One region of the Caballeronia sp. LZ003 genome, then DNA from elsewhere that is predicted to be linked to it. Evidence: riboswitches for the same ligand, from Rfam matches in the RefSeq annotation. Region 1 holds a riboswitch; the other holds the start of a gene.
The links. Region 1 has a riboswitch for cobalamin ahead of cobG (precorrin-3B synthase). Riboswitches for the same ligand answer to the same signal wherever they lie in the genome.

Region 1 (15,268 bases):
TTCGATATGGATGCTGAAGCATTCTGCGCACGCCATGCCGATGCACAGTCCGCGCTAGCAGAACGCATTCATGCAGCACGTGCCGTGCTATTCGCGCTCGATCCGGACGACGCGGTGCATGCGCGCGTGAGCGCGCTTTGCATCGCCGCTCACGTGGATGGCTTGCGCGCCGATCTCGTGATGCTGCGTGCGGCGAGAGCGCTCGCGGCATTCGAAGGCGCGAGCAACGTGCAGACGCTTCATGTCGATCGCGTGGCCGACGCCGTGCTGAAGCATCGACGACGCGAGGCCGATGCATCGCAAGGCGAAGCGCCGCAGCAGCCCGCCCCGCGCGATACCGGCAGCACGAATGAAAGCGATTGGGGCTACATGCCGCCCGAGCCAGCAGGCACGGCGAAGGTCAAGCAAGTCAGACCGCTTGCCGCAAAAAAAGCCTGAGCCATCGGAGACACGAAGCGGATGCTCAAGAGCATCGTCTTCGATGGCGTGAAGCGCGGGCACGCGGTCGCATGACCGGTCGCGAAGGCGATGAAAGCACCACGCTCGACTGGATATCGACGCTACGCGCGAAACTTGCCGAGCGTCTCGATGCACGGCATCTTCGCTATCGACGTGTGCAGGGCGAAGCGGCGTCGTTGCATTGCTTTCTTCTCGATTGCTCGGGATCGATGCTCACGGGTGAACGGCTCGCGCGTGCCAAGGGCTTGTTGATTGCGTTGTTCGATCGGGCTTATCGCGAGCGTTCGGAAATTGCGCTCGTATGTTTCGGTGGCGGGCGTGCGGAAGTGCGTCGTCAGCCGGGCGCCGCGCATTGGTGGAACGAGCGCTGGGTGAGTCCTATCGGTGGCGGTGGTGGCACGCCGCTGGCGTTGGGTCTTTCGAGTGCGCAGACCGTGCTTGCACGAGCCGCGCGTCGAAGACCCGCGCAGCGTCGCTGGCTATGGGTGCTGACCGATGGCCGCACGAACGAGACGCCCGCGCCGCCGCAGTGCGCGGACCGCGTCGTGCTAGTGGACTTCGATGAAGGGCAATTCGGAGTCGGGCAAGCGAGCAGGTTGGCGCTACGCTGGGCGGCGGAGTACTTTCATGCGAGCGAACTGAGCGCGGACTTGCGATAGCCTGCCCGTGTCATTCATACCATCGCGGCGTATAAACCCATGCGCCATCGCCGATCATGCGCGTGGTCGATGATCCGACGATCACCATCGTTCGCATGTCCACCATCGTGCTGTCCAACTCGCCAAGCGTCATGATGCGAAGCGTCTCGCCCGCGCGTCCCACATCGCGCCCGAGCACGACCGGCGTTTTGGCATCGCGATGCTGCTTCACGATTTCGATCGCGCGATCGAATTGCCAGGGCCGTGCCTTCGATAGCGGGTTGTAGAACGCCATGACGAAATCGGCCTGACCCGCATGCGCTATGCGTTTCTCGATGACGCCCCACGGCTTCAGATTATCCGATAGCGACAAAACGCAGAAGTCATGGCCGAGCGGTGCGCCCGCACGCGCCGCCGTGGCAAGCGACGCCGATACGCCCGGCACGATCTCGAGTTTCACGGCATGCCATGACGCGTTCGCTTCCTTGTCGAGTGCTTCGAGCACGGCTGCCGCCATGGCGAACACGCCCGGATCGCCCGACGATACGACCACGACCCTGCGTCCCGCGCTTGCCAGTTCGAACGCATGTCGCGCGCGCTGCAACTCTTCGCGATTGTCCGTCATATGCGCGCGTTGATCGGCGCGAAACGGGCCTGCCATGCGCACGTAGGTTTCGTAACCGAGCACGTCTTCTGCGACATGGAGCGCGGCTTTTGCGGCGGGCGTCATCATCTCGGAGCTGCCGGGACCGAGACCGATCACGGTCAACGTGCCGCGTGCACGGCCTATCGCCTGCGCATCGACGGGCGCGTTGGCGACGTGCAATGCAACGTCGCCGTTGTGCGAAACATCGAAAGGCGGGGCGTTGCTGAAACGCAGTGGCACGTCGAGCGCGTGCGCGGCATCGGCAAGACGTTGCGATGTCATTGCGTGCGTGGGCGCGACCAGCACAGCGAGTGCGAGCGGCGCGAGGCTTCGTGCTTGAAGTGTCTTGCGTACGCATTCGGCTACATCGCCGATCGTCGCGTCATCTTCGATCCATGCAATCACACAACGTGGATGAATCACGAGACTGTGTTCATCGTGGGCGCTTTCGGGCGTGATGCGGATGGCGCGCAACGCATCGTCGGCGCGAGGAAGGGCTGCCTGATCGAGCCACGGTGCGTGGCCTTCCACGCGCGTCGTTGCTCCGCCAAGCAAGTCGGACACGAAGCGCTTGCCGCGTTCGATATCCGCCAGTACGTAGCCTTCGGGCGGCGCGAGCAGACATTGACCGAAGCGTAATTCGCCGCTCGTCGTGATGGCCGGTACGATACCGAGCATCTGGCCGATATCACGCGCAAGCATGTTCACGCCGCTCATGCCGCCGAGCAGCGGCACGACCGCGCTGCCGTCCTGCGCGACAGCGAGCACCGGCGGCTCCGCGCCCTTATCCGCAAGCGACGCTGCCAGCGCGCGAATTACGATGCCTGCTGAACACAGCGCGACGATTGGCGAGCCTGCCGCATAGAGTGCCCGCACGTGCGCGCCGAAGTCGTCGAAGGAGACGTCCACGTTCACGCGACTAGCGAGTCCATGAACGAGCGATCCCGGACGACACGCCTGAATCTTGCGCGCGATAGTCAGCGCACCGTTGCCGAGCACGACGATGGCAAGCGGCTTCGCTAAGTCTATGCGCTCCATTTCGTCCCCGGCACGACCAGCAGCGAGAAGTAGGGCGATGCCATTGGATCGACTTCGTTCAGCGGCACGATGCGTTGATTCGCCATCGTCGCGCGTTCCACATACAACGCGCGTTTGTCGAGCCCGAGTTCCGCCAGCACACGACGCACTTTGTCGAAGTTGCGGCCGAGCTTCATGATGACGGCGGCATCGCTCGTCGCCAGCTTTCGTTTTAGTTCGGCTTCCGAAAGAACGCCCGAAAGCACCGCAAGGCTCTGATTACGATAAACCAGTGGCACGCCAAGCACTGCGACGCCGCCCAGCATCGAACAGACGCCGGGCACGACTTCTGCCTCGAAGCGCGCGGCAAGGCGATCATGCAGATACATGTACGAGCCGTAGAAGAACGGATCGCCTTCGCAGATCACCGCCACGTCGCGGCCGGCTTCGAGATGATCCGCAATGGCGAGCGCGCATTCATCGTAGAACGCGCTGATGATCGTCTCGTAGCAAAGCGGCGGTTCGAGCGCTTCGGTCGTCACGGGATAGACGAGCGGCAAGCGCGTCTGCGTGTCTTCGAGATGAGATTCGATGATGCCGAACGCGTTGCCCTTCTTCCCCTTCGCGACGAAATACGCGACCACGGGCGCCGCCTTGAGCAGCTTCAACGCCTTCACCGTGATGAGATCGGGATCGCCCGGACCGACGCCCAGGCCATGGAGTCTTCCGCTCATCACTCGGCCTCCGATGCGAGCGCATTCACGGCGGCCGCCGCCATCGCGCTGCCGCCGCGTCGTCCGAGCAACGCGACGAAAGGAATGCCACGGCTGTCGGCGGCAAGCATGGCTTTCGATTCCGCCGCGCCGATAAAGCCCACTGGAAAGCCGAGGATGAGCGCGGGCTTCGGTGCGCCGTCGTCGATCATGTCGAGTAGATGAAAGAGCGCGGTGGGCGCATTGCCGATTGCGACGATCGCACCCGCAAGATCGGGCCGCCAGAGTTCGAGTGCGGCAGCGGAGCGCGTGTTGTGCATCGCACGGGCGCGTTCCGGCACGGAGGCATCGCCGAGCGTGCAGATCACGCGATTATTCGCGGGAAGGCGCGCGCGCGTGATGCCTTCGGCGACCATGCGCGCATCGCAGAGAATGGGCGCGCCGCTCACGAGCGCTTCACGGCCCGCGATACCGGCATCGCACGAGAAGCGCAGGTCATCGACGATATCGATCATGCCGCACGCATGAATCAGCCGCACGGCGAGCTTTTCGAGGTTGGCGGGAATGGCGGCGAGGTCGGCTTCGGCGCGAATCGTCGCGAACGATTGCCGGTAAATCTCCGCACCGTCGCGGATATAGTCAGACATCGGCATGACTCCGGGCGAGCCATGCGGCCGCCTCTTCGATGAGGAGGTTATGGGCGATCACGTGTGTGCCTCGAAGCACGTCGTAGCGGCCGGGCGCAACGGCAACGAGCGTGTTTTTGACGGGATGCGCCGCCGCACAAAAGCGCTCGCAGCCGCTCAGATGCGCGTGCGCATGCGCATGCGCGGGCAGCAAGGCGGCTAAACGATGCGCGTCCGCTTTCGTATCGGCACGGCTTTTCGCGCAGCCCGAAGAACCCGCGCATGCGATCAGACGCGCGAACGGATCGCGTGGATCGGTGGCGAGGCCAAGCGCGCGAAGGGCGTCGACGACATGCGTCATGCGATTCGCGTGCACGTCCGGCAGCAACACGCTTTGCCAGGGCGTCATCACGACGCGTTCTTCGGCGAGATCGGCGATTGCGTGAAGCGTATTAGCATCGAGGCGGCCGAGCGGCGCTTGCGCGCCGACATAGTCCGCATGCGCGCCGAGTCGTAACGTTGCATCGGAAGGCGCGCGACGCCATGACTGAAGTGCGGCGTCGTGCTGTGTTTCGAAGTCGAGGGCATGGAGAAAGCCCGCTATTCCAACGCGTGCGAGCACATCGCGCATGCGGTGTTCTTCCACCGATGCCAGCGCCAGAAACGCCTGCAACACGGCCAGGATGAAGCGCTTCGCGTCGTCACGGGCGATCGCGCCCGAGGCAGGCGCATGTTCCTCACGATGCGGCATCGATCCTGCAAAACCGAATGCGAAGCGCGCGCCATTGTCCAGCGCCGAAAGCCAAAGATCGTGCGGATGATCGAGCATCGCAAGCGTTTCGCCATCGTCGATCTGCAACGCGAACTTCGGCGACAACGCGTGCAACGCGGCATCGGCCTGCATGCTTTCGACGATATCCGCTGCAAGCGCACGCGTTCCCGTGCTCGCAAGCGGGCTCAGCATGACGTTTCGGATATCGTCGGCGCCGGCCGTGGTCGGACCGAGGCCCGCCGCGAGCACGATGTCGATGAGTTCCGCGTGGGCGTCGTCGCGAATGCCGCGCAGTTGCAGATTGGCGCGATTGGTCACTTCGATCGTGCCGGAACCGCAGCGCTCGGCGGCGTGCGCCACGGCATGCGCGGCTTCGCGACGCAACTCGCCACCGGCAAGACGCACGCGCGCAAGGGCGCCATCGCGTGCGGGCACGATACGCATGAGGCCGGGACAGGCCGAAGACCGAGGCGGCAAGAACGATTCCAAAAGCTCGACCGTATGCTCAAGCGCTTGAGTTGCGAACCGGTACACCCCGCCCGGCAGGCTTCGCGCAATTGCGTTGAATAGCGTTGAATAGCAGTGAATGCTTACGTCGGCAGGTCTCTTGGCTGGCAGGTCGACATTCGCGCTAGCCTTCCCGGTAAAAACCAGTGGCAGTGGAGCGCGGACTCGCTGCGTACAATTGCGGGGGCAGCCACAGTTTTGCTGTGTTCCCTGTTAGGCCATGAGGCTCGATACCGATCGAACCCTTCAGGCACCGACGAACGCGCTATTATGCCCGCTTTTATCGACCATCAGACCGCTTCCCGCCTTGCGCGGGTGCTTCAAACGCGGGATTCGCCCGTAGGAGGCCGCACATGTCGAACTGGCTGACCGTCGTGGGTATCGGCGAGGACGGCTGGCATGGGCTTGGCCGCGAGGCGCGGCGCGCGCTCTTCGAAGCACGGTCGATCCACGGCGGCGAACGTCACCTCGCGTTTCTGCCGGCGCGTATCGCGGCGCGCCGCGTGCCATGGCCAAGCCCGTTTTCCGTCGATGCCGTGCTCGCCGAGCGCGGCGTCCAAACATGCGTGCTTGCGAGCGGCGACCCCATGTTCTTCGGCGTCGGCGCCACGCTTGCGCGCGAATTATCCACGGAAGAAATGCGCGTCATGCCCGCGCCTTCGTCGCTGTCGCTGGCGGCGGCGCGCTTGGGCTGGCCGTTGCAGGACGCGCAATGCGTGTCGCTCGTCGGGCGGCCGGTGGCGTCCCTGCTTGCGCATGTGTTTCGCGGCGGACGTCTGCTCGTCCTGAGCGCCGATGGCGCGACGCCCGCCGCCGTCACGCAGCTTCTCACGCTGCATGGTTTCGGCGCGAGCCGCGTGACGGTGTTCGAGCATCTGGGCGGCACGAACGAACGCCGGTTCGACGAACGTGCGGACGACTGGCGCGAGCCGCGCGTGGCGGCGCTCAATCTCATGGCGATCGAATGCCGCACGCATGCGGGCCACGCGGGGCCATCGCTCACGCCGGGTCTTGCCGACGACGCGTATCGGCACGACGGCCAACTCACCAAGCGCGATGTACGCGCCGTGACGCTCGCACGTCTCGCGCCGCAACCGGGCGAATTGCTGTGGGATGTCGGCGCGGGTTGCGGGTCCATCGGTATCGAGTGGATGCGCGCGCATCCCGCTTGCCGCGCGATTGCAATCGAAGCGAACGAGGGGCGGCAGCGTCTCATCGAACATAACCGCGATGCGCTCGGCGTGCCTGCGCTGCAACTCGTCAAGGGCGAGGCGCCCGGCGCGCTCGACGGTTTGAGCGCGCCGGATGCCGTGTTCATCGGCGGCGGCGTGACCGTGCCGGGTCTCCTCGATGCGTGCTGGGCGCGCGTGCGGCAGGGCGGTCGGCTGATCGTCAACGCCGTGACCTTGCAGAGCGAAGCGGCGCTCGTTGCATGGCGCGCGGAGCATGGCGGCGAGCTGACGCGGATCGGCATCGCACAGGCCGAGCCGCTCGGCAGTTTCGATACGTGGCGGCAAGCGCTGCCGATCACGCTTCTGCACGCGAAGAAGCCATGAGCTCGCCGGCGGATGACCATCCCGATGCGTGACGAAACGCCCGAACAGTCCGCGCCGCTCAGAAGCGGCTACACGACGGGAAGCTGCGCGACCGTGACGAGTCTCGCGGCCGCGCGCCTTTTGTTGCTCGGCGAGCCGAGCGAGCGCGCGGAGATCGTGCTGCCGAAGGGCCAGTCCGTGACCATGCCGCTCGCGTTCTGCCGTCTTGCCGGCGATGCAGCGGAAGCGGGCGTCATCAAGGATGCCGGCGACGATCCCGATGTCACGCATGGCGCGCTCGTCATAGCTCGCGTGCGGCTTGCGGCGCGGCATGGCGTACGCTTTCATGCGGGGCCGGGCGTTGGCACCGTGACGCGCGCGGGCCTTGCGTTGCCGATCGGCGAGCCGGCCATCAACCCCGTTCCTCGCAAAATGATGAGCGAGCATCTCGAAGCACTCGCCACGCGAGCGGGTTATGCGGGCGGTTTCGACGTGAGCATCGGCGTGGAGAATGGCGAGGCGCTTGCGCTCAAGACGATGAATCCGCGGCTCGGCATTATCGGCGGACTGTCGATACTCGGGACCACCGGCATCGTCCGGCCGTTTTCGTGTGCGGCTTATATCGCGTCGATCCATCAGGGGATCGATGTCGCGCGCGCCAATGGCGTGCAACATATCGCGGCGTGCACCGGCAATCAGAGCGAGGACGCCATGCGCGCGCGTTACGGCTTGCCGGATATGGCGCTCATCGAAATGGGCGATTTCGCGGGTGCGGTTTTGAAGCACTTGCGCCGCGCGCCGGTCGAAAGACTCAGTGTTTGCGGCGGCTTCGGCAAACTCAGCAAGCTCGCGGCGGGACATATGGATCTGCACAGCCGCACGTCGAGTATCGACTTGCCGCTTCTCGCCACCTGGGCCGCCGATGCTGGCGCGAGCATCGCGTTGCAGCACGCGATTCGCGCGGCCAACACGAGTCAGGAGGCGCTTAAGCTGGCGCGCGGCGAAGGCATCGCGCTCGGCGATATCGTCTGCGCGCGGGCCCGCGAAGTGGCGCTCGACGTCGTGCCGCAAGGCATCGTCGTGGAGACTTTCGCCATCGACAGGCAAGGGCAAATCGTCGGGAGCGCGCAATGAAGCGCGTGCTATTGCTCGGCGGCACCGGCGACGCGCTCGTCATTGCGCGCAGGCTCGGCACGTCGCATGTCTACAGTCTCGCGGGGCTTGGGCGTGTGCCGACGGATCTCGCATTTGAGGTTCGCGTCGGCGGTTTTGGCGGCGTGGCGGGTCTGGCAACGTATCTGCGTGAAGAAGGCATCGCGCTCGTGCTCGATGCCACGCATCCCTACGCCGCGCAGATGAGCCGTCATGCACGCGAAGCATGTACGCTCGTTGGCGTGCCCTTGTGGGCCGTGCGTCGTCCGGCATGGCAGCCGCGAGCAGGCGACATCTGGCGCGAGGCGCGCGATTGGCCAGGCGTCGTCGATGCAATCGCGGCCTATGAAAAGCCGTTATTCACGCTCGGACGCGAGCCGCTTGCGCATCTTGACGAGATACCCGCGTCGCAATTCTGGACTGTCCGTTGTCTCGACCCGCACGAAGGCAACGCGCGTGCGCGGATCGTCGATGCGCGCGGGCCGTTCAGTATCGAAGGCGAGCGCGCGTTGTTCGATGCGGCGCGTATCGATGTCGTCGTCAGCAAAAACAGCGGCGGCCGCGCGACCGAAGCGAAGCTCGCGGTGGCGCGCGAACGCGGCTTGCCCGTCGTGATGCTTGCGCGGCCCGCGCTTCCCGAAGCCGATCGCGCGTTCGACGATCCGGCAAGCGCGCTCGATGCACTCACAACCGAACTTCCTCTTCCATGACCGTCTATTTCATCGGCGCCGGACCGGGCGACCCGGAACTCATCACCGTGAAGGGCCAGCGGCTCATCCGCTCGTGTCCGGTGATTCTTTATGCGGGCTCGCTCGTGCCCGACGAAGTGTTGAGCGGGCATCGGGCGACGCGTGTCGTGAACACGGCGGAACTCGATCTCGATGCGATCGTCGCGTTGCTCGAAAACGCGCACGCGCGGGGAGAAGACGTGGCGCGCGTGCATTCCGGCGACCCTTCGCTCTACGGCGCAACAGGCGAGCAGATGCGCCGTCTCGATACGCTCGCGATTCCTTATGAGATCGTGCCGGGCGTGACGGCGACGGCGGCATCGGCGGCGGCGCTCAAACGCGAACTCACCTTGCCGGGCATCTCGCAGACCGTGATTCTCACGCGCTATGCCGCGAAAACGTCGATGCCCGAAGGCGAATCGCTCGCGGATCTGGCGCGTCATCGTGCGACGCTCGCCATTCATCTTGGCGTGCGGCATATCGAGCGTATCGTCGACGATCTGCTGCCGCATTACGGCGCGGATTGTCCTGTCGCCGTGGTGTTTCGCGCGAGTTGGCCGGATGAAACGCGCGTGGAAGGCACGCTTGCGGATATCGCGGTGAAGGTGCGGGCAGTGCGTTTGCAACGCACGGCGCTGATTCTCGTGGGCCGTGTGCTCGACGCCCAGGGTTTCGCCGATTCCACGCTCTACGGCAAGGAATGAAGGTCGATGCGCGATCTCGACGCCGTCTTCGCCTCGCTCGCGAAATCCGCGTTTCGCAGGCGTTTTGCGTTGGGTGTGCGGGAAGGGCGCTATCTGCGCGAACGCGGGGTGGAAGCGGTCGTCGCGCAGGCGCACGAGCTGATCGCGAAGCGCCTTGCGCCGCAAGCGCCGCTCAACGATGGCAAGCAGACGCCGTTTCGCGGGCATCCGGTGTTCATCGCGCAGCACGCGACGGCGACGTGCTGCCGCGGTTGTCTGGCGAAATGGCACGACATCGCGGCGGGCAAGGTACTCGATGAAACCGAACGTCGGCATGTCGTCGACGCGATCGATCGCTGGCTGCGCGCGCAGCCGTTGCCGGAGATCGCGGTTGTTGAAAAGCGGCAGGGCGAGTTGCCGTTTTGAGGTGCGGCTTATAACACCCCCGCCGTGCAAGCGCGACGCCACCGGACCTGCTGAGCCTCAAGTCTTCATCGCCAATGCCGATAAGCACGGCATGGACAATTTCGACTTCGGCCCGGCGAAGGGGCCGCTCATCGCATCGATCGTGGCGCCCGCGAAAGCTTTGCTGAGCGCGCACAACGTCATCCGCAAGGCGCGCGGCGAACCGCCATTCACCGACGACGTGAAGGCATTCGCCGCATGGGTCGACCGAGGCGAACCCGAGGAGCCCGCGATGGCGCCGGTTCTATGCCGCCTGATCCGCGACGGCTACACGAGCTGATGCATCAGTTCTCGACGCGTCAATTCCGAGCTGGATCGGACTTCCGCTTCGCCCGCCGCGCCAGCATGTTGAGCGCTTCGACGAGCGCGGAGAACGCCATCGCCGCATAGATATAGCCTTTCGGCACGTGCGAGCCGAATCCTTCCGCGATCAGCGTCATCCCGATCACGAGCAAGAAGCCGAGCGCCAGCATCACGATAGTCGGATTGCGTTCGATGAACCGCGACAGCGGCCCCGCCGCGAACAGCATGACCGCGACCGCCGCGATCACGGCAACGAACATGATCGGAATGTGTTCCGTCATGCCGACCGCCGTCACGATACTGTCGATGGAAAACACCAGATCAAGCAGCAGAATCTGGCCGATCGCCGACAACGGTGTGAGGCGCGCGCCCGCATTCGCGCCAGCGTGATCGTCGGCGTCGTGCGTGACGTGATGGCGGATTTCCGTGGTCGCCTTCCACACGAGAAAAACGCCGCCCGCGATCAGGATCAGGTCGCGCCACGAGAAGCCGTGCCCGAACGCCTCGAAGATCGGCGCGGTAAGGCGCACGATCAGTGCGACCGTGCCGAGCAAACCGAGCCGCATCACGAGCGCGAGCCCGATGCCGATGCGTTGCGTGCGCTCCCGATGCGCCTCGGGCAGCTTGTTGGTCAGGATCGAGATGAAGATCAGGTTGTCGATGCCAAGCACCACTTCCATGACGACGAGCGTCGCGAGAGCGGCCCAGGCGGCGGGATCGGTCAGCAGTGTGGCGAGGTAGTCCATGCGCGTCGGAAGCCTTTGAGCTGTGCGAAAGCCGCATCGAGTGGATTGGGCGCGTGATATTAACGCAGACTTGGATTAATGAAAGGAACTTGAAAACTTTTCGAGACACCAAGCGGAGGAGACACAGAGATGCGTTGCGAAGTGTCAGCGTTTGCGCTCAAAACACAACAAGCGCCGGATTTGAAACGGTTTTTTCCTTATGCGAAGATGCTCACCGCAGACGATTAAGGGTAAACTCTCGGTCTCGTTTGCCGCCGTTTGCGGCGCCTGCCAACCTCCTGCGCGCCGCAGGAAAACTCCTTGAGCAGCATGTCAGGAAAATCTCAACGCCTCGTCGAGCTGGACTTCTTTCGCGGACTCGTGCTGCTCGTCATCGTCGTCGATCACATCGGCGGCAGCATGTTGTCGCGCTTCACGCTGCACGCCTTTGCGCTCAACGACGCCGCCGAAGTCTTCGTGTTCCTCGGCGGCTTCGCCACGGCGACGGCCTATACCGCGATGGCCAGCCGGCGCTCGGAAAGCGCCGCCTGCGTGCGTTTTCTCAAGCGCTCGGTCGAAATCTACCGCGCGTTTCTCGTCACTGCCGCGCTGATGCTCGTCGCGACCTTCCTGCTGCGGCCGTTTTTCGGCAGCGCGCCGAATCTGGCGCTGCATGACCTCGACAGTCTCACAGCCGCGCCGGTGTCGTCACTGACGCAGATTCTCACCTTCGAGCGCCAGCCGTATCTTGCCGCCGTCCTGCCGATGTACGCGCTCTTCGCGCTGTCCGTGCCGCTTACGCTGCCGCTCGCGCGCAGCAAGCCGTGGTTGCTGCTCGGTCTGAGCCTCGGCCTGTGGGCGTTTGCGCCGCAACTCGGTGAATACTTGCCATCCGCCAACGATACGCTTTGGGACTTCAATCCCGCCGCCTGGCAACTGATGTTCGTGCTCGGCGTGCTGGCGCGCTGCACGCCGGTTTATCAGCGCGTGACTTCGCATCGCATGGGATGGGTCGTCAGTCTGGGGGCGCTCGCGCTGATCATCGGCATGGCGTATTACAAGCTGCTCGTACTGCCGCCGGTCTTGGATAGCGCGTTCAAGCGTGACCTCGCCGGCGCGCGCGTCGTCAACTTTCTCGCCATTGCGTGGATCGCCACCAATTTTGCGCGCTACGGTCTGATCAAGGAAATCGCATCGCGCCTGCCGTGGGTCGGGGCAGTGGGGCGCGACGGCATGGTGTGCTTTGTCGTCGGCACCGTGATATCGCTCGTCGTCGATTCCATTCTCTTCACGTTGACCGATGGCCTCATCAACGTGCCCGCCGGTCTGGCCGCGGATGCGATTGCCGTAACCACGCTGCTTGCCGTGCCTCAAGTGCATCAAGCGGTCTTGCGATGGCTGGGCGGGCGGCCAAGGACGATTCCGGCCGTGGTTCCTGCGGCCGAGAAGGGCGGGGCGCAGTAAGAAAGGGCGGCTAATAGGCCGCCTTTTTAACGCGCGTACGAGCAACTAACGGTCGAATTCAGCGGCAGCTTGAAAGAGATTGGGCACAACCCTTGCAGACAAGGCGAAACCTTAACGATAAACCATCGACGTCATGTTAAAACTTGCCATTCTTTTCGCGGTCATCTCGGTCATCGCCGGCTTCTTCGGTTTCGGACGCGTGTCGTCCGGTGCGGCCGGCATCGCGAAGATTTGCTTCTTCATCTTCCTGATTCTGTTCGTCATCTTCCTGATCGTCGCCATTTCGGCGGGCTCGCTCGTCTTGTAACGACTGCGCGCTTCCTCGCATCGACCCGGTCGCCGGGTCGGTGTTACTCTGCGTCAAGAGACATTCACGCGACGGCACGGGCGCCCGACGACCCCGCCGCGCTGAATTCGAAAGGAGGAGGCGATGCAGCATGCCATCGGCGCGGCGCTTCGGCCCGCGCATCACGACGTAATTCATCAATCGCATGAGCGCTCGGCCACTTTTGGTCTCTCCGCGACCATGCGTCCCGAATACGAAGTCTTGTCCGGCGCGCAACTCGCCTTGAAGCGCGACGAGAGCCGCGCGCTCTTCGCTCACGCGTTGCCGGTGATGGAAACGCTCTACGCGCAGATCGCCAACACGCACAGCATGATCGCACTCACGGATTCGAGCGGGCTGATTCTGCATTCCCTAGGCGACGACGACTTCCTCGCCCGCGCGCAAAAGGTCGCGCTGCAGGCGGGCGCGGTGTGGAGCGAGGCGCATCAGGGCACGAATGCCATCGGCACGACCATCGCCGAACGGCAGGCCGTCACCGTCCACGGCGATCAGCACTATCTGCGCGCCAACCATTTTCTGACGTGTTCGTCGGTGCCGATTCTCGATCCGCGCGGCGGCCTGAGCGGCGTACTCGATGTCACCGGCGACCGCCGCGGCTATCACCAGCACACGATGGCGCTCGTCAAAATGTCCGGCCAGATGATCGAGAACCGCCTGATCGCAAGCGCGTTCGGCGACGGTCTGCGAATTCATTTCCATAGCCGCCCGGAATTCATCGGCACGTTGATGGAAGGCATCGCCGTATTCGATCTCGATGGCCGGCTTCTAAGCGCCAATCGCAGCGCGCAGTTTCAACTCGGAATGGAGCTTGGGCATCTGCGCGTGCAGACGCTGGCATCGCTATTCGGTGCGACTCCCGACGAACTGATCGAGCGGGCCGGCAAGCCGCCGCGCCGCCTTCAGCTGCATAGCGGCGTCGGCGTGTTCGCGGGCGTCGAATATCGCGAGCGCACGGTCGCGCCGGTCGCGGTGCCAGTCAGAACGAATGCGCCCGTTGAAAGCAAGACGCCGTCGCGTCTCGCCGATCTCTGTACGGGCGATGCGCGCGTGTACGAACTCATCCAGCAAGTCAGGAAAGTGGTCGGCAAGGAGATTCCTATCCTGATCGGCGGCGAAACCGGCGCGGGCAAGGAGATGCTGGCGCGCGCCATTCATCGCGATTCGCCACGGCGCGATGGACCGTTCGTCGCGGTGAACTGTGCGTCGTTGCCGGAGACGCTGATCGAATCCGAGCTATTCGGCTATGCGCAGGGCGCGTTCACCGGCGCGGCCAAGCGCGGTGCGTCGGGCAAGATCGTGCAGGCGAACGGCGGCACGCTCTTTCTCGATGAAATCGGCGACATGCCGCTCGCGCTTCAAAGCCGGCTCTTGCGCGTGCTGCAAGAGCGCGTGGTCGAGCCGCTCGGCGCGGCGCGCGCCGTGCCGGTCGACTTCACGCTGGTCTGCGCGAGCAACCGCAAGTTGCGCGAGCAGGTTGCGAAGGGCGAGTTTCGCGAGGACCTGTTTTATCGCGTGAACGGCCTGGCTGTGACCTTGCCGCCGCTGCGCGAGCGCACCGATTTGCGAGCGGCCGTCGAGCGCATCTTGCGCCACGAGTGTCTTGCGGATCGCGTGTTGAGCGTCGACGAAGACGTGCTGGCGCTGTTTGCGCGGCATCGCTGGCCAGGTAATTTCCGGCAGTTGAGCAACGTGCTGCGCACGGCATCGGCGATGCTCGATGATGACGAAACGCGCATTGGCGTGACGCATTTACCGCGCGATTTCATCGATGATTTCGAGGCTCCCGTTCGCGACGAACCGAGCGCTGCTCCCGCTGGCGATGCGCGGCTCGCGGATATCGCCGCAAGCGTGGTTGCGGCGGCGCTGGAGTCGCATGGCGGCAATGTGTCGGCGACGGCGCGGGCGCTGGGTGTGTCGCGGACGACGGTTTATCGGAAGTTGCGGCGATAGCGCTTCTTTTCACTGATACGACATGGTGAAGAGTGCCTGCCGCTGACTCGGCCCATTTGCAGAGTCGCCGCGGTGCGCATGTACTGTGCGATAAGCGGAACGGTCATCGCGCCGCCACGCGAATTGCGAACGCTCGCGAGGCAATGCAAGTGCGCGCGAAACGACGGTGGCGATCGTGCCGTTACGCGTGATTATCCAGCGAACTTGCATCGCCCGCGGCAGACGGCAGCGCGCCGCTATGATCCTTGAGGCCCACGCCGGTCAGCTTCAGGCGGCGCGCTTCGTTCAGCAGCCAGTGCAGCTTGAACGCGGCCGCATCGTAGTTCAATCCCTCGGGCCGCACGTTCGAGATGCAGTTGCGCTCGGCGTCGTGACGGCCTGGCCTCGGCGCAAAAGTCACGTAGAGCCCGAGGCTGTCGGGCGAACTGAGGCCCGGCCGCTCGCCAATCATTACCACGACGATGCGCGCTCCCAGCAACTCGCCGATCGGGTCGCCGAGCGCGACACGCGCCTGTGTCGCGATGACGACCGGCGCGACT
Region 2 (15,268 bases), on a different contig from region 1:
GCTTTGCGTGACTCGGCTAGATGACGGGCAGACACAACGACTCAAACCTGCCGCAAACAATACTCCGCGACCGCATCCAGCACCGCATCATCCTCGCCGACCGCCGTCGCGCAATGAATCGCGACAAAGGGATGCGCCGCGCGACACGTCTCGATTACCGCCGGCAAGTCACGCCTCACATGACCGCCTTGCCCAAAGAACACGGGCACCACGGTAACGGCATCGCAACCTTCTTCAGCCAACTGCGTCACCGCCGAAGGCAGATCCGGCGTCATCAACTCCAGAAACGCAAGCGCAACCGGCTCGTCGCGCCCGGCACGCAGGCGTGTTGCAAGCCGTTCGAACGGCTCCGCCCAGCGTGGATCGCGTGCGCCGTGTCCGAACAGTACGATGCCGTGCTTGCCCATCATCTTCTCCCGAAGAAACTCAGTGCCGCTCGACCCACTTGAGCCCCAGCAAGCCAATGGCGAGATAGGCGAGGGCAGGCGCGGCCGCAGTAATCGGAGCCGGCCACGTATTCAAGGTCCCGATGTGCGAGAAGAGCGTATTGAATAGCTGAAAACTCATCCCGATCATGATGCCGCCGAACACCTTCACGCCGACCACGCCAGCCCGCGTGTGCAAATATGCGAACGGCAGCGACAGCACCAGCATGACGAACACCGCGAACGGATAAAGAATCTTGCGCCAAAACGCAATCTCGTAACGCTGCGTGTCCTGATGATTTTCCGTCAAGTGCTGGATATAGCGAAACAGGTTGAACATCGACATGCGATCCGGTGACACCAGCAGCACCGACAGAATCTGCGGCGTAAGCTCGGAACGCAGCGAGTACTCCGGCAGCGTGGTTTGCTTCGCGTTGTAGATAGGGTTGAGCGCGTCGTTGGGATTGATGGCCGCGAGCGGCGCATCGACCAGTTGAGTGTCCGTTACCCCCGTCAGCTTCCAGTGGCCCGGCGGTTCGAAGACGCCACTCTGCGCTATACGCACATTGGTAAGACGGAACTTCGAATCGAATTCATAGATACGCACGTTGGCGATCGTCGTATCCGGGTTCAACGTGCCCACGTTGACGAAGCGCGTGACTTGCTCGCCGTTCTCCTTCGCGGTCAGCGTGTCCTTTACCCACACGCCCGACTGGAAATTCGACGAGACCGACGACCCCAGCGCCTCCAGACGGACGCGCTCCGACAACTGATCCGCGTAAGGCCCAACCACTTCGCCGATGATATACGTCACCAGCACGAGCGGAATCCCGATCTTCAAGAGCGAACGCAATGCCGTGCCCGTCGAGAGTCCCGACACGCGGAAGATGGTGAATTCGGACGCCGCCGCCATCTGCGCGAAGACATAAATGGCCGAGATGAGCGCAGCAACCGGAATGATTTCGTAGAAGCGCGAAGGCGTCTGCAAGGCCACGCGCAATATCGCGAGCGTGAACTTGTAGTTGCCATGCCCCACGGTGTTCAGTTCGTTGATCAGGTCGAAGAAAAAGAACAGGCCCGAGAACGCGAACAAAATGAAGATGAACGCCAGATAGATCTGGCGCGCGAAGTATCGTTCGTAGATGCGCATTGCGTCAGGCTCCCTTCGAACGCGTGAACGTCGAGAGCGTGAAAAGTGGCCGGTTGCGCACGCGCAGCCAGAAGATGAACGCCACGAGCGCCGCCACCAGCAAATGCAGGCCCACGAGTCCCACGCCGAACGACATCTTTCCCTGCTCGATCCATGACTGGACCACGTTCAGCAAATTCGAATAGGTCAGATAGATGAGCACGGCCATCACGAGATTGATGGTCCGGCTGCGGCGCGGGTTCTGATAAGACAGCGGAATGGCGAGCAGCATCAGGTTGATGGCGATGAGCGGCAGACCCAGGCGCCACGCGAATTCCGCGAGGTTGTCCTTGCTTGGATTGGCAAGCAGGTCGGGCGTGGAGATGCCGGTGGTGGTCGGCGTGTTGACGACCTGATGACTCATTATCTTCACACCGTAGCGCTCGAACTCCGTGATGCGGAAATTCGGCTGGCCAGGCTCGCCATCGTAACGACGTCCGTTTTCCAGCACGATGAAGCGGTCGCCGTCGGGACGCGTCTCCGTGTGTCCGTTCTTCGAGACGATGACGTTGACCTTGCCGCCTTCGGTGCTCGTGACGAACACGTTCTCCACTTGCGACTGATCGGGCGACATCTTCTCGATGAAGAACACGCGATGACTCGAAGGCGATTCGCGGAACTGGCCAGGCGCGAGCAACGACACTTCATCGCGTTGCTGGAAGCGCGCCTTGATGAGTTTGCTCTGCTGATTCGACCACGGCCAGCCGACGAACGCGAAGAAAACGATAAGGATGATGATCGGCGTGGAAAACACCGCGATGGGCTTGATGAGCTGCGTCTGGCTCACGCCCGAGGCAAGCCACACGACCATCTCCGAGTCGCGATACCAACGCGTCAGCACGAAGAGGATGGAAACGAACAGCGTCACGATCAGCATGACCGCGAGATAGCCGATCACGGTGAGCCCGATCAACACGACGACATCGCGCGGGTCGACCTGGCCCGATGCCGCGAAGCCGACGATACGGATCATCATCGTCGTGAGCATGATCGTGAGCAGCACCATGAATACGGCGCCGGCCGTATACGCGAGTTCGCGCTGCAGGGAGCGTTCGAAGATCATTGAATTTAGCTGAATTTAGCTGAAGGCCGGCGGCGATGCGGCGTAACGAACATGCCCTGCAACAACAAGAAGTAGATGCAGTAGCAATGCAATCGTTCCCCGAGTCAGTCGGGCTTCGCCTGTGACCGCCGCGGAAAAAATAGCGGATAATTGCGGCTTTCATCCTTCAGCCCAGATTTTATCCGAGGATAAGCGCGATGGACTTTAGCATAAAAGCCTGTGATTGGAGCAAAGGCGAGGCAAATGGTTTCCTCACCGGGAAGTCAGATGTGATCGTGCTCGGCATCTTCGAAGCACAGACGTTGACAGGCGCCGCACGCGACATGGATGTCGCCACCAAAGGGCTCGTTTCGCGCGTCGTGAAGGCCGGCGACATGAACGGCCGCGCAGGCAGCACGCTCCTCATTCCCGAAGTCACCGGCATTGGCGCATCGCGCATCTTGCTCGTCGGACTCGGCAAGCAGGACGCCTTCAATCAGAAAGCATATGGCGAGGCAGTACGTGCCGCGTGGCGCGTGATTCTCGGCGCCAAGATCGTCCAGGCTACGTTTACGCTCGCGCAGTTGCCCATTCAGGAACGCAGCGGCGACTGGGGCGTGCGCGCCGCCATCCTCGCATTGCGCGAACTGACCTACAAGTTCACGCAGATGAAGAGCAAGCCCGACAACAGCGCGCGCTCGCTCAAGAAGATCGTCTTCAGTGTCGATCCCGCCGATGAAAAAGCCGCGAAGGCCGCAGCCAGGCAAGGCGTGGCGATCGCCAACGGCATGGACCTCACGCGCGATCTCGGCAACCTGCCACCGAATGTCTGCACGCCGACTTATCTCGGCCAGACCGCGAAGAAGCTCGGCCGCGACTGGAAGCTGAAAGTCGAAGTGCTCGGCCAGAAGCAAATCGAAGCGCTCAACATGGGCTCGTTCCTGTCGGTGGCGAAGGGTTCGGTGGAACCGCCGCAATTCATCGTCATCCATTATCAGGGCGCAGGCGGGACCGAGTCTGGCAAGGCGAAGGGCAAGAACGCGCCGGTCGTGCTGGTCGGCAAGGGCATCACGTTCGATACGGGCGGCATTTCCATCAAGCCCGGCGATTCCATGGACGAGATGAAGTACGACATGTGCGGCGCGGGCTCGGTATTCGGCACGCTGCGCGCGGTCGCCGAGATGGGGCTCAAGCTGAACGTCGTCGGCGTCATCCCGACCTGCGAGAACATGCCCGCGGGCAACGCGCTCAAGCCGGGCGATATCGTCACCGCGATGAACGGCACGACCATCGAAGTGCTCAACACCGACGCCGAAGGCCGTCTCATTCTGTGCGACGCGCTGACCTACGCGGAGCGCTTCAAGCCCGCCGCCGTCGTCGACATCGCGACACTTACCGGCGCTTGCGTCATCGCGCTCGGCCATCACAACACGGGCCTGTTCTCGAAAGACGACGCGCTCGCCGGCGAATTGCTCGATGCCTCGCGCGAAGCCGTCGATCCGGCGTGGCGTCTGCCGCTCGACGACGAGTATCAGGATCAGCTCAAGTCGAATTTCGCGGATGTCGCGAATATCGGCGGGCGTCCGGGCGGCAGCATCACGGCGGCGTGCTTCCTGTCGCGTTTCGCGCAGAGCTATCCGTGGGCGCATCTGGATATCGCCGGGACCGCGTGGAAGAGCGGCGCGGCGAAGGGCGCCACGGGCCGTCCCGTGCCGCTGCTCTCGCAGTTCCTGATCGATCGCGCGGGCCAGTGAGCGTAAGGCCGTGACGCGCATCGACTTTCATACCAACGTGGGCGATTCGCTCGCCTACGCCTGCCGCCTCGCGCGCAAGGCGTATGCGAGCGGGCGCGCGCTCGTCGTCCTTGCCGAGCCGCGCCGTCTCGCCGAATTCGACGAGCAGTTGTGGACCTTTGCGCCGCTCGAATTCGTGCCGCACTGCATGGCGAAAAGCCCGCTTGCGGCCGAGACGCCGGTCGTGCTCACGTCGAATCTGGATGACGCGCCGCATCATCAGGTGCTCGTCAATCTCGGCGCGCCGGTGTCCGCGCAATTCGCGCGCTTCGAGCGGCTCGTGGAGATCGTCGGCAACGAGGACGACGAACTCGCGTCCGGGCGCGAGCGCTTCCGGTTCTATCGGGATCGCGGTTACGCCATCGAAACGCACAAGCAAGGCGGTTGAGCGAACATAGCGCGCCGTCGCGGGGCATTACGATTGGCGCACAACACAGGCTCATCACGCGACGGACGGAGACACCATGACCAAAACACCTGAATCCTTCGATACGTCCATCCCCGTTCTCACCGATGTCGTCGTGCCCGGCAAGCCGGAATATGCGCGCGCGGCATCGGCGGAAGCGGCATTCGAATACGATGCCGCGCTGGTCGCCGAACGCCTGCGCGCGCGCGTCACGCAGTATCTGGACACCGATGCCCGCGCGCTGATCGCGGCGCGCTGCGAGGAAGTGCTGCGCGAACATACGCAGACGCTCGTCGAGGACATCACGCGCGAAGTGGCGGTGGCGCTGGATGGACGCTTGCGCGAGTGGGTCGGAGCGGCGGTGGAAGAGGAGTTGCGGCGGCAGCGGGAAGAGTGAGCGGGGCTTGCCAACGGCTCCGAACGAAAAAAGCCGCTACGAAGATCATTCGTAGCGGCTTTTTAACGCCGGGCGCTCGCCTTTCCTGGCTGGACCCACTTCAGCCCGTTACCGCCCCGCGATTGGCCGGCAACGCCAACGCCGCATACTTTGCCAGCACGCCGCGCGTGTAACGCGGCGCCGGCTTCATCCACAGCGCGCGGCGGCGCGCGATCTCCGCGTCATCCACGTTCAATTGCAGCAGCAGCTTGTGCGCGTCGATGGTGATCGAATCGCCTTCCTGCACGAGCCCGATGGTCCCGCCCGCGAACGCTTCCGGCGCGACGTGGCCCACGACCATGCCCCACGTGCCACCAGAAAACCGCCCGTCGGTGATGAGGCCGACGGTTTCGCCCAACCCCTTGCCGATGATCGCCGACGTCGGCGCGAGCATTTCCGGCATGCCGGGGCCGCCTTGCGGGCCGAGATAGCGCAGCACGACGACATCGCCGGGTTTGATCTTGTCGGCGAGAATCGCGTCCATCGCGCTTTGCTCGTCTTCGAACACGCGCGCCGGCCCCGTGATGACCGGGTTCTTCAAGCCCGTGATCTTCGCCACCGCGCCGTCTTCCGCGAGATTGCCGCGCAGGATCGCAAGGTGGCCTTCCTTGTACAACGCCTGCTCGATCGGAAAAATCACCTTCTGATCCGCGCGCGGCTTGCTCGGCACGTCCTTCAGTTCCTCGGCGAGCGTGCGACCCGTGATCGTGATGCAGTCGCCGTGCAGCATGCCCGCATCGAGCAGGATCTTCATCACCTGCGGAATGCCGCCCGCCTTGTGCAAGTCGGTTGCGACATATTGGCCCGACGGCTTCAGGTCGCAGATCACCGGCACTTTTTTGCGCATGCGCTCGAAGTCGTCGATGCTCCATTCGACTTCCGCCGCATGCGCGATAGCCAGATAGTGCAGTACGGCATTGGTGGAACCGCCCGTCGCCATGATGAGCGCCACGGCGTTTTCAATCGACTTCTTGTTGATGATGTCGCGCGGCTTCAGATCTTTCTTCACGGCCTCGACGAGCACGCGCGCCGATTCGCCGGCGGAATCGACCTTCTCCTGATCCGGGTTCGCCATCGTCGAGGAATAGAGCAGCGACATGCCGAGCGCCTCGAACGAGGAGCTCATGGTGTTGGCCGTGTACATGCCGCCGCACGAACCGGTGGACGGACACGCGTTCTTCTCGACGCCCTTGAAATCTTCCTCCGACATGCGCCCGGCCGTGAACTCGCCGACCGCCTCGAACGACGACACGATGGTCAGGTCCTTGCCCTTCCAGTTGCCCGGCCGAATGGTGCCGCCGTACACATAGATGCCCGGCACGTTCATGCGCGCGAGGCCGATCATGCCGCCCGGCATATTCTTGTCGCAGCCGCCGATCACGACCACGCCGTCCATCCACTGTCCCTGCACGGCCGTTTCGATACAGTCGGCGATGACTTCGCGCGAGACGAGCGAGTACTTCATGCCTTCGGTGCCCATCGACATGCCGTCCGAAATGGTCGGCGTCCCGAAGATTTGCGGATTCGCGTCGGACTTGCGAATGGATTCGACGGCGGCATCGGCGAGACGCTGCAGACCCGCGTTGCACGGCGTGATGGTGGAGTGACCGTTGGCGATACCGATCATCGGCTTGTCGAAGTCTTCCTCCTTGTAACCGAGGGCGTAGTACATCGAGCGGTTCGGCGAACGTGCGACGCCCTGCGTGATGTGTTTCGAGCGGCGATTGAAGGGCATGGCTGCCTCCTGAGGGGATCGTGGTTCTTGGTGTGGTGCAGGAAGAATGCAGTGTCGTCGATGTATCTGTCCAATATATTATTCAGGGTCTATTGAGTCGCAAAACATATCGATGCCAGTCGAACTCCGCCTGCTGCGCTACTTCGTGACCGTCGCCGAGGAGATGCACTTCGGCCGCGCCGCCGCGCGCCTCGCCATGACGCAGCCGCCGCTCTCGCAGGCCATCCGTGCGCTGGAAGACGCGCTCGGCGTCGTGCTGTTCGAACGCACGCGGCGCACGGTCGAACTGACGCCGGTTGGCCGCGATCTGTTGCCCGAGGTGCGCCGCCTGCTTGCCGCCGCCGACGCCTTGCGTCCGCTCGCGCAGTCGCTTTCGCGCGGCGAGGCGGGCGTGCTCTCGCTCGCGTTCGTCTCCACGGCGGATTACGGCCTTTTGCCAGCGTTACTGCGCGAATTCAATGCGCGTTATCCGGGCGTGCGTCTGCAACTTACGGAAGCCACCAGCGACGTTCAGATAGACGAACTCGTGGCCGGCCGTATCGATGCCGGTCTCGTGATTCCGCCGCTGCCGCCGCGTCACGCCATGACGCTTTCGTATCTGCCGATTGCGCGCGAGCCGCTCGTCATCGCCATGTCGACGGATACCGCGCAGGAACTCGGGCAGGGCGCCGCCGAATGGACCGAGACGCCCGTCGATCTGCACGACTTGGCCAGCGCGCCGCTCGTCGTCTTTCCAAGGCGTCTCGCGCCGGGTTTGTATGACATCATTATGGGCTGCTACGGCGCGGCCGGTTTGACGCCGCGCATCGGACAAGAGGCGATACAGATGCAGACCATCGTGAGCCTCGTGTCCGCCGGCATGGGCGTCGCGCTCGTGCCGCAGTCGTTGCGGCATCTGCGGCGCACGGGCGTGGTGTATCGCCCGTTGCGGGAACCGGGGCCCGTGGTCGAAACCGGGCTCGTGTGGCGCGCGGCCGAAGTGAGTCCGGTGTTGAGCCGGCTCATCGAGATCGTGCGCGCGCAGGCTGCTGCCGTCGTTGCCGTATGATTCGCCTTTGAAGTTCGCCTGGCTCTTCCATTACACGATGCTCATACATCCCAATTTCGATCCCGTCGCGATCCATCTCGGACCGCTCGCCGTGCGCTGGTACGGCCTCATGTATCTCGTTGCGTTCATTTCGGCCATTGCCATCGGCAGATTGCGTCTGCGCTTGCCGCATGTCGCCGCGCAAGGCTGGACCGTCAAGGACATCGACGACATGCTGTTTTACGGCGTGCTCGGAACGATTCTCGGCGGCCGCATTGGCTATGTGGTGTTCTACAAGGCGAGTTATTACTTCGCGCATCCGCTCGATATCTTCAAGGTGTGGGAAGGCGGCATGTCGTTTCACGGCGGCTTTCTTGGCGTGACGCTCGCGATGGTCCTGTTCGCGTTTCAGCGCAAGCGCACGTGGCTGCAAGTGACGGATTTTGTCGCGCCGATGGTGCCGCTCGGACTGGCGGCGGGGCGTCTCGGCAACTTCATCAACGGTGAGTTGTGGGGCCGCGTGACCGACCCGGCCGCGCCCTGGGCCATGCTCTTCCAGAATTCCACCAACGACGACGCCATCTGGCTCGCGAAGCATCCGCAGCTCGATGCGCAATACAATCTCTCGGAGATTTTCTCGCGCTATCACATGCTGCCGCGCCATCCGTCGCAGTTGTATGAAATCGCGCTGGAAGGGCTCGTGCTGTTTGCGGTGATCTACCTCTTCGCGCGCAAACCGCGGCCGGTGGGCGCAGTGTCGGCGTTGTTTCTGATCGGTTATGGGCTTGCGCGCTTCACGGTGGAATTCGCGCGCGAGCCGGATGATTATCTCGGACTCCTCGCGCTCGGCTTTTCGATGGGCCAATGGCTCTCGCTGCCAATGATCGTCGCGGGCATCGTCATGATGGTGTGGGCGTACAAACGTCAGAAACGCGTGTCCGGCAACGCGGCGTAAATCACGCCGCGTTCTCCGGCACAGCAGTTATCGCCCCATTTGCACCGAACCCGACACGTCGACGGTCACCGTCGTCGTGCCGGCTTCGAGCGCCATCGGCGCGCCGACCTTCGCGTCCGCGCCAAGCGAGCGGGCCTGCATCATCATCACCGGGCGCGGACCCGCGCCGCTGTGGCCCACGTTCACTTCGCGGATCGTGAAGTTGGCGTAGCCGAACGCCTGGCTCGTGGCCTGCGCTTCCTTGCGGAACGACTCGATGGCCTGCGTCGAGAGCTTCTGCTCGGCGGCGCGCTGCGCTTCGGGCGACAGCGAGAACGCGACGCTGCCGACTTGCATGGCGTTACTCATCTTGCCCGCGAGCTTGGACGCCGCCGCGAAGTCGTGCGATTCCAGCACGACCTCAGTGCGGCCGCGCCACGCGGAGATCTTACCGTCGCGATCCGTGCTCGGATAAACCGTGAACGAGCCGCTTTTCGCGGTCACGTTGTCGACGCCTTTTGCTTCGCGCAATGCGGCTTCGGCGCGCTGATTGAGCGTGGTGGTGAGCGACGATGGATCGGCCGCTTCCTGCTCGTAGAACAGCGTGATGTTGACGACATCTTGCGGCACTTGCGCGCTGGCTTGCGCGGATAGCGAGAGCACGCCGGATGGCTGCGGATTGGTGATTACCGTCTGAGCGGCGGCCGAAAGCGGAAGCGTGAGCGCGGCGCTCGACATCGCGACGAAGGCGAGGGCGGCGGCGGTTTTCTTGTCGATCATCTAAGGACTCCGAGTGCAAGAGCATCGCGTGATTCGCGACCGCACTTAGGCGCTTCGTTCGTTCCCTTAGTTCCCTTGAACGATTCGCGCGCCCTAGACCAGACGCTCGGTTATGAAGCGCCACTGCGCCTCGGTCACGGGCGTGATCGACAGCCGATTGCCGCGCGCCAGCACTTGCATGTCGGCGAGTTCCGCGTGTTCGCGCAATGTCGCGAGCGGAATCAACGGCGTCTTCTTGACGAAGCGCACATCGACGAGCATCCAGCGCGGCGTCTCCTGCGTGGACTTGGCGTCGAAGTACGGGCTTTTGGCGTCGAACTGAGTGGGATCGGGATAGGCCGTAGAACAGACTTTGGCGATGCCCGCAATGCCCGGTTCCGGGCAACTCGAATGATAGAAAAGCACGCCGTCGCCGACTTGCATCTGGTCGCGCATGAAGTTGCGCGCCTGATAGTTGCGCACGCCCGTCCACGGGAGGGTTTTCTTCGGCGCGTGCGCGAGATGATCGATGCTCGCTTCGTCCGGTTCGGACTTCATCAGCCAGTAGCGCATGATGGATTCGGCAACGGGGTTTTAAAACGGGCTCGACAAAAGCAAACGGCATCGGTATGAACCGATGCCGCTGGAGTAGGGTCCCCACCTCGGCCGCTAGGCCGGCATCCTGAACCTGGGTTCAAGATTGGTCGCAGTAAGCAACACTTCGGGTACATCAGACAGAGTGACGCGCGCGCCCGTGCTGCAAGTTTCCACAACCGTGCCAATGTAGCATTGGTTCAAGGAATATATGACCTTGGCGAACCAGGCAGGGAGTAGTCACTCTACACCAATCGAATGTCTAATGCAGCCTCTCGACACCAATTGCGCAGTTTCTTTTTTCGATTGACATCGCGCGACCGATTAGCGTTCGCCAAGGAGCGGCGTCGCAGCACTTCGGTCACTGCACTTCATACTGCGCGATGACAGCACCAAGCTGTTCGTTCATGGAGTGCATCGTGCGGCGAATTTCCTCGGCGGGGAAGGCCTCGCCATGACGCACGCTTTCTTGCAGCCTCAGCAATTCGGAAGCGAGTGAAAGCGCGGCCATCACCGCGATGCGGTCTTGCCCGCGCACGTTGCTTGCATTGCGCACCTTGTTCATCTCGGCGTCGACGCGTGCCACCGCTTCACGCAGCGCGCCTTCGGTTTCCGGCGAACAGGCGAGGCGATATTGCTGGCCGAGAATGGATACTTCGATCTGCGTGGTCGTCATGCCTTCTCTCCGTGATGATGCTCACTGTGCTCTCCCGCGTGCGCATGCTCGTGCGCGGCTTGCACATCGTGAGAACGGGCATCGAGGAGATCGAGCTGATTTTCCGTCTCGGCATGATTCGCGGACTTGCCGCGCGGCAACTTTTCGAGGATCGCGTTCAGGCGGACCTGCGCGTCGTCGATCTTGGCCGAGAGGGAATCACGTTCGGCTTGCAGCGTGTCGCGCTCCTCGCGCATTTGCACGAGCTCTGCCTGCACGTTCGCGTAGTCGCTACGCAGTTGTTCGATTTGTGCTTCAAGCGCGAGACGCGCCTGATTGTGCCGCTCGCTGATCTGGATCAGCCGGCCGATATTTCCTGACAGTGATTCGAGTTCGTTGAGCATGTGCTGCGTCCTCTAAAGACCTCGCATTCTAGCGCGGTTCAACGGAGCTTCCGATAATTGTCTCGTTTCGAGACGTAACAGCACGCGATCATGCGTGCATCGCGATGCATTCGTGTGTGGAAAGCGCGGGCGCTGCCGATGTGTTGCGACGGCGGGTTCTAGTTGGGTTCGTCGTGAGCCGTGTGTCTTGCGATGATCGGCCAGGGTCGTTTCTTGACGGTCCTGAATCGCGCTCCTACACTTGCCGCACTTTTGGTGCTCGCGTCCGCATTCTTTTGCGGGCGCAGTCAAACGGGAAACAGGAAGCGGCGCCGCCAAGGCCACGCCAACCTGTGCTGCCCCCGCAACGGTAAGCGACCGCAACGCAAGTTGCAAGTCGTCCCTTGCGCGTTTTTCGCCGCGCCGTCGTGTGAGTTTGCTTGCGAGTTTGTCTGATTCGCAAGAATCCGCCGCTCGACGCAGGCAAGGCGAAGAACGTGTCGATGCCACTGCGCTTCATGCGTGGGAAGGCGGGACGGTGTGTCGCCAGCCCGGATACCGGCCAACTGTTCAGCGCGTTCGTCTGTTCGCATTCGAGCGCGCTCGTCGCGCATTGGCCTTGCGGGGAGCGAGGTCGCGCCAGCCTACGCATGGGAACATTTCACGCATGGTATCGCCACTTGCCCGACACGCGGGCAGACGCAAAACGATCGAACGCGCCGCGCTCGTCGCCCTCAACACATGGCTGCTCGCTCATGAAGCGCTCGCGGACGAAGCCTCGCAACCGCCGCTCGCGCCCGTCGTCGTGACCGCGACGCGCACCGCGCAACCTCTCGCCGATACGATCGCGCAGACTTCGCTCTTCGACGCCCAGGATATCGCCGATAGCAATGCCTACGACGCGCTCGGCGTCATCGGTCTTGCGCCCGGCGTGCAGGTGACGCGCAACGGCGGCCCGGGAGCGAATGCAAGCGCGTTCATACGCGGCGCGTCCTCGACGCAATCGCTCGTTTTGATCGACGGCGTGCGTGTGGAATCCGCATCGCTCGGTTCGGCGCAGCTTGCGCAGATCATGCCGGATCAGATCGACCGCATCGAAGTCGTGGACGGCAACGTGTCGGCGCTGTACGGCTCGGGCGCGATCGGCGGCGTCGTGCAGATCTTCACGAAAGACGGCGAGGCGCATCCGCCGCGCTTCTACTTCGAGACGGAATACGGCAGCTATCACACGCAGCGGCAAGCGGCGGGCGTTTCCGGCGCGCTCGATAGCGAAGGCCGCACGACCTTCAGCTTCAACGTATCGCGCGAGAAGACCGATGGTTTCTCGTCGATCGATCCCGCGCTCGCGCCCAACGCCAATCCGAACGCGAACGGTTATCTGAACGAAAGCGTCGCGGCCACGCTGCGCCACAAGTTCGGCGACAAATGGGACGCGGGCGTGCGCTTCTATCAGTCGAACGGCATCGACAGTTTCGACGATGCCTACGGCTTGCCCGGCGATCTCAACGATTCGCACAGTCGCGTGCGGTCGACATCGGTGTTTGCGAACGGCCGTATCACGGACCAGTGGACCACGCATTTCACGGTCGCGCAGGGACAGGACCGCGCGAACATCGAGCAGAACGGCATCTATACGAGCCGCTTCAATTCCGAGGATCGCCAGTATCTGTGGCAGAACGACTTTCGCCTGACGGAGGCGCACAAGCTCCTGTTCGGTTACGAGCATCTCGACCAGACGCTCGATTCGGATCAGTTCAGCGCGCCGGATCGTCACGTGAATTCGGTGTACGCGGGCTATGTGGGACGCTTCGGTCCGAGCGAAGTGCAGGCCAATCTGCGCCACGACCAGTATTCCGATTTCGGCGGCGCGAACAGCTACTATCTGGGCTATGCGTACAACATCGACACGCACTGGCGCGCGAGCGCGAGTTACGCGGCGTCGTTCCGCGCGCCGAGCTTCGACGATCTCTACTATCCGTTCAGCGGCAATCCGTCCATTCAGCCCGAGCGCAGTCATTCGGTGGAAGCGGCGCTGCAGTACGCATCGGACCAAGTGGGCGTGCTGCGCGTGACGGCGTTTCAGACGCGCTATTCGAATCTGATCGATTACGTATCGGACGGCAGCGGCTTCTATATCGCGCAGAACGTCGGACGCGCGAAGGTGCAGGGCGTCGAGGGATCGTGGGCAGGGCATGTCGGCGCCACTGATTTGCGCGCGGGCGTGACGTTCCAGAATCCCGTCGATGAAACCGGCAATCAGGACCTGACGCGCCGTGCGCGGCGTTTCGCGAGTTTCAGCGCGCATCGCTCGATAGGAAGCTGGCGCGTGGGTGGCGAGTGGATCGTGAGCGGTGCGCGCAGCGATTACGATTCGACGCTCGCGGGCTATGGCGTCGTGAATCTGTCGGCGCGCTATGACATCACGAAGTCGTGGTACGTGAGCGCGCGTGTCGACAACCTCTTCGACCGGAACTATGAACTGGCTTATTCGTACAACACGCCGAGGCGCGGCGCTTATGTCACGCTCGGCTGGCGCCCGTCGTGAGCGACACCGTTGACCTGCGCCGCGCGATGAACGCGAAACGCGCGTTAGGCATCTGGGCTGCGCTCGGGCTTGCCGCGTTGCTTGTGTTCGTGGCGTCGCTCGCGCTCGGCAGCGTCGCGTTGCCCTTGCCGCGCGCCATCGCGGCGTTGCTGCACGCGCATGCGGCCGCGCCCGATATCGCCGATGACATCGTGCTCACCTTGCGTTTGCCGCGCGCGCTTGCGGGTTTTGCTTCGGGCGCCTTGCTCGCGCTTTCCGGCGCGCTGCTGCAAGTGCTGTTGCGCAATCCGCTGGCCGAGCCGTACGTGCTCGGCGTATCCGGCGGAGCGGCGACCTTCGCACTCACGGCGATGCTCGCGTCGCTGCCGTGGTGGGGCATCGATCTGGCGGCGTGCGCGGGCGCGTTCGCATCCATCGTGCTGGTGCTCGGACTCGCGCGACGCGACCTGTGGCACGGCGATCGCGATGCCTCGCCGCGTCTTCTGCTGACTGGGGTCGTGATAGCGGCGGGCTGGGGCGCGCTCATCACGTTGATCCTCAGTATTGCGCCGGAGAATCGCTTGCGCGGGATGATCTTCTGGCTGACGGGCGACCTGAACGGCGCAGCGACGCCGTGGCCCGCGCTGATCGCGCTCGTCGTCGCGATGATCGTCGTCGTGCCGCTCGCGCCGCAACTCAACGTGCTGTTGCGTGGCGATACGGCCGCGCGTTCGCTCGGCGTGCCTGTCTCGCGCGTGCGGCTGTCGGTGTACCTCGTCGCATCGCTTGCGGCAGCGGCGGCTGTCACGACGGCGGGCACCATCGGCTTCGTTGGGCTCGTCGTGCCACATCTATTGCGGCTCGCGTTCGGCAACGATCAGCGCATGCTCGTGCCGGCGTCGGCGCTGGCAGGCGGCCTCGCGGTGATGAGCGCCGATCTCGTCGCGCGCACGGCGATCGCGCCCGCGCAATTGCCGGTGGGTGTGGTGACCGCACTCGTCGGCGTGCCGATGTTCCTGTGGATGCTGCTGGCGAGACCGCGATGACCCTGCATATCGAACACGTCAGCTTGCGCGCGGGCGCACGCACGCTCGTGGAAGACCTCACGCAAAGTATCGGCGCGGGCGAGATGTGGTGCATAGCCGGGCCGAACGGCGCGGGCAAGACCACGCTCATTGGCGTGCTCGCGGGTTTGACAAAGCCGGCCAAAGGCGCGATATCGCTCGATGGCCGCGCACTCGCGTCCTGGCGCGCGGCGGATCTCGCACGCGCGCGCTCGCTGATGCCGCAAAGCTCGCACGATGCCTTCAGCGCGACTGTACTCGACACCGTGCTGCTCAACCGCTTTCCGTATGTCACGGGCTGG

Region 2: it holds a riboswitch for cobalamin, as region 1 does, so the genes downstream of both, QCE79_RS03000 (TonB-dependent receptor domain-containing protein) here and cobG (precorrin-3B synthase) in region 1, are expected to answer to the same signal.

What each region holds. Positions count from the first base shown of each region.
Region 1 is NZ_JARUXJ010000004.1:552,981-568,248, forward strand. Features, by position in the region: gene QCE79_RS26630 (ATP-binding protein) at 1-438, shown strand, start outside; gene QCE79_RS26635 (VWA domain-containing protein) at 510-1,118, shown strand; gene cobJ (precorrin-3B C(17)-methyltransferase) at 1,129-2,781, opposite strand; gene QCE79_RS26645 (precorrin-2 C(20)-methyltransferase) at 2,769-3,494, opposite strand; gene QCE79_RS26650 (precorrin-8X methylmutase) at 3,494-4,120, opposite strand; gene cobG (precorrin-3B synthase) at 4,113-5,348, opposite strand; cobalamin riboswitch at 5,451-5,651, opposite strand; gene cbiE (precorrin-6y C5,15-methyltransferase (decarboxylating) subunit CbiE) at 5,732-6,934, shown strand; gene QCE79_RS26665 (cobalt-precorrin-5B (C(1))-methyltransferase) at 6,959-8,047, shown strand; gene QCE79_RS26670 (cobalt-precorrin-6A reductase) at 8,044-8,775, shown strand; gene cobM (precorrin-4 C(11)-methyltransferase) at 8,772-9,497, shown strand; gene QCE79_RS26680 (DUF4186 domain-containing protein) at 9,504-9,902, shown strand; gene QCE79_RS26685 (hypothetical protein) at 9,994-10,221, shown strand; gene QCE79_RS26690 (TerC family protein) at 10,241-10,990, opposite strand; gene QCE79_RS26695 (OpgC domain-containing protein) at 11,300-12,433, shown strand; gene QCE79_RS26700 (DUF1328 domain-containing protein) at 12,567-12,740, shown strand; gene QCE79_RS26705 (sigma-54-dependent Fis family transcriptional regulator) at 12,864-14,729, shown strand; gene eutC (ethanolamine ammonia-lyase subunit EutC) at 14,911-15,268, opposite strand, start outside.
Region 2 is NZ_JARUXJ010000001.1:641,503-656,770, forward strand. Features, by position in the region: gene QCE79_RS02930 (CbiX/SirB N-terminal domain-containing protein) at 42-407, opposite strand; gene lptG (LPS export ABC transporter permease LptG) at 427-1,575, opposite strand; gene lptF (LPS export ABC transporter permease LptF) at 1,580-2,677, opposite strand; gene QCE79_RS02945 (leucyl aminopeptidase) at 2,875-4,410, shown strand; gene QCE79_RS02950 (DNA polymerase III subunit chi) at 4,421-4,837, shown strand; gene QCE79_RS02955 (DUF2486 family protein) at 4,914-5,252, shown strand; gene ilvD (dihydroxy-acid dehydratase) at 5,353-7,026, opposite strand; gene QCE79_RS02965 (LysR family transcriptional regulator) at 7,139-8,074, shown strand; gene lgt (prolipoprotein diacylglyceryl transferase) at 8,112-9,008, shown strand; gene QCE79_RS02975 (SIMPL domain-containing protein) at 9,036-9,767, opposite strand; gene QCE79_RS02980 (EVE domain-containing protein) at 9,861-10,319, opposite strand; RNA gene ssrS (6S RNA) at 10,397-10,579, opposite strand; gene QCE79_RS02990 (cell division protein ZapA) at 10,702-11,016, opposite strand; gene QCE79_RS02995 (ATPase) at 11,013-11,399, opposite strand; cobalamin riboswitch at 11,636-11,960, shown strand; gene QCE79_RS03000 (TonB-dependent receptor domain-containing protein) at 12,046-13,923, shown strand; gene QCE79_RS03005 (iron ABC transporter permease) at 13,950-14,948, shown strand; gene QCE79_RS03010 (ABC transporter ATP-binding protein) at 14,945-15,268, shown strand, end outside.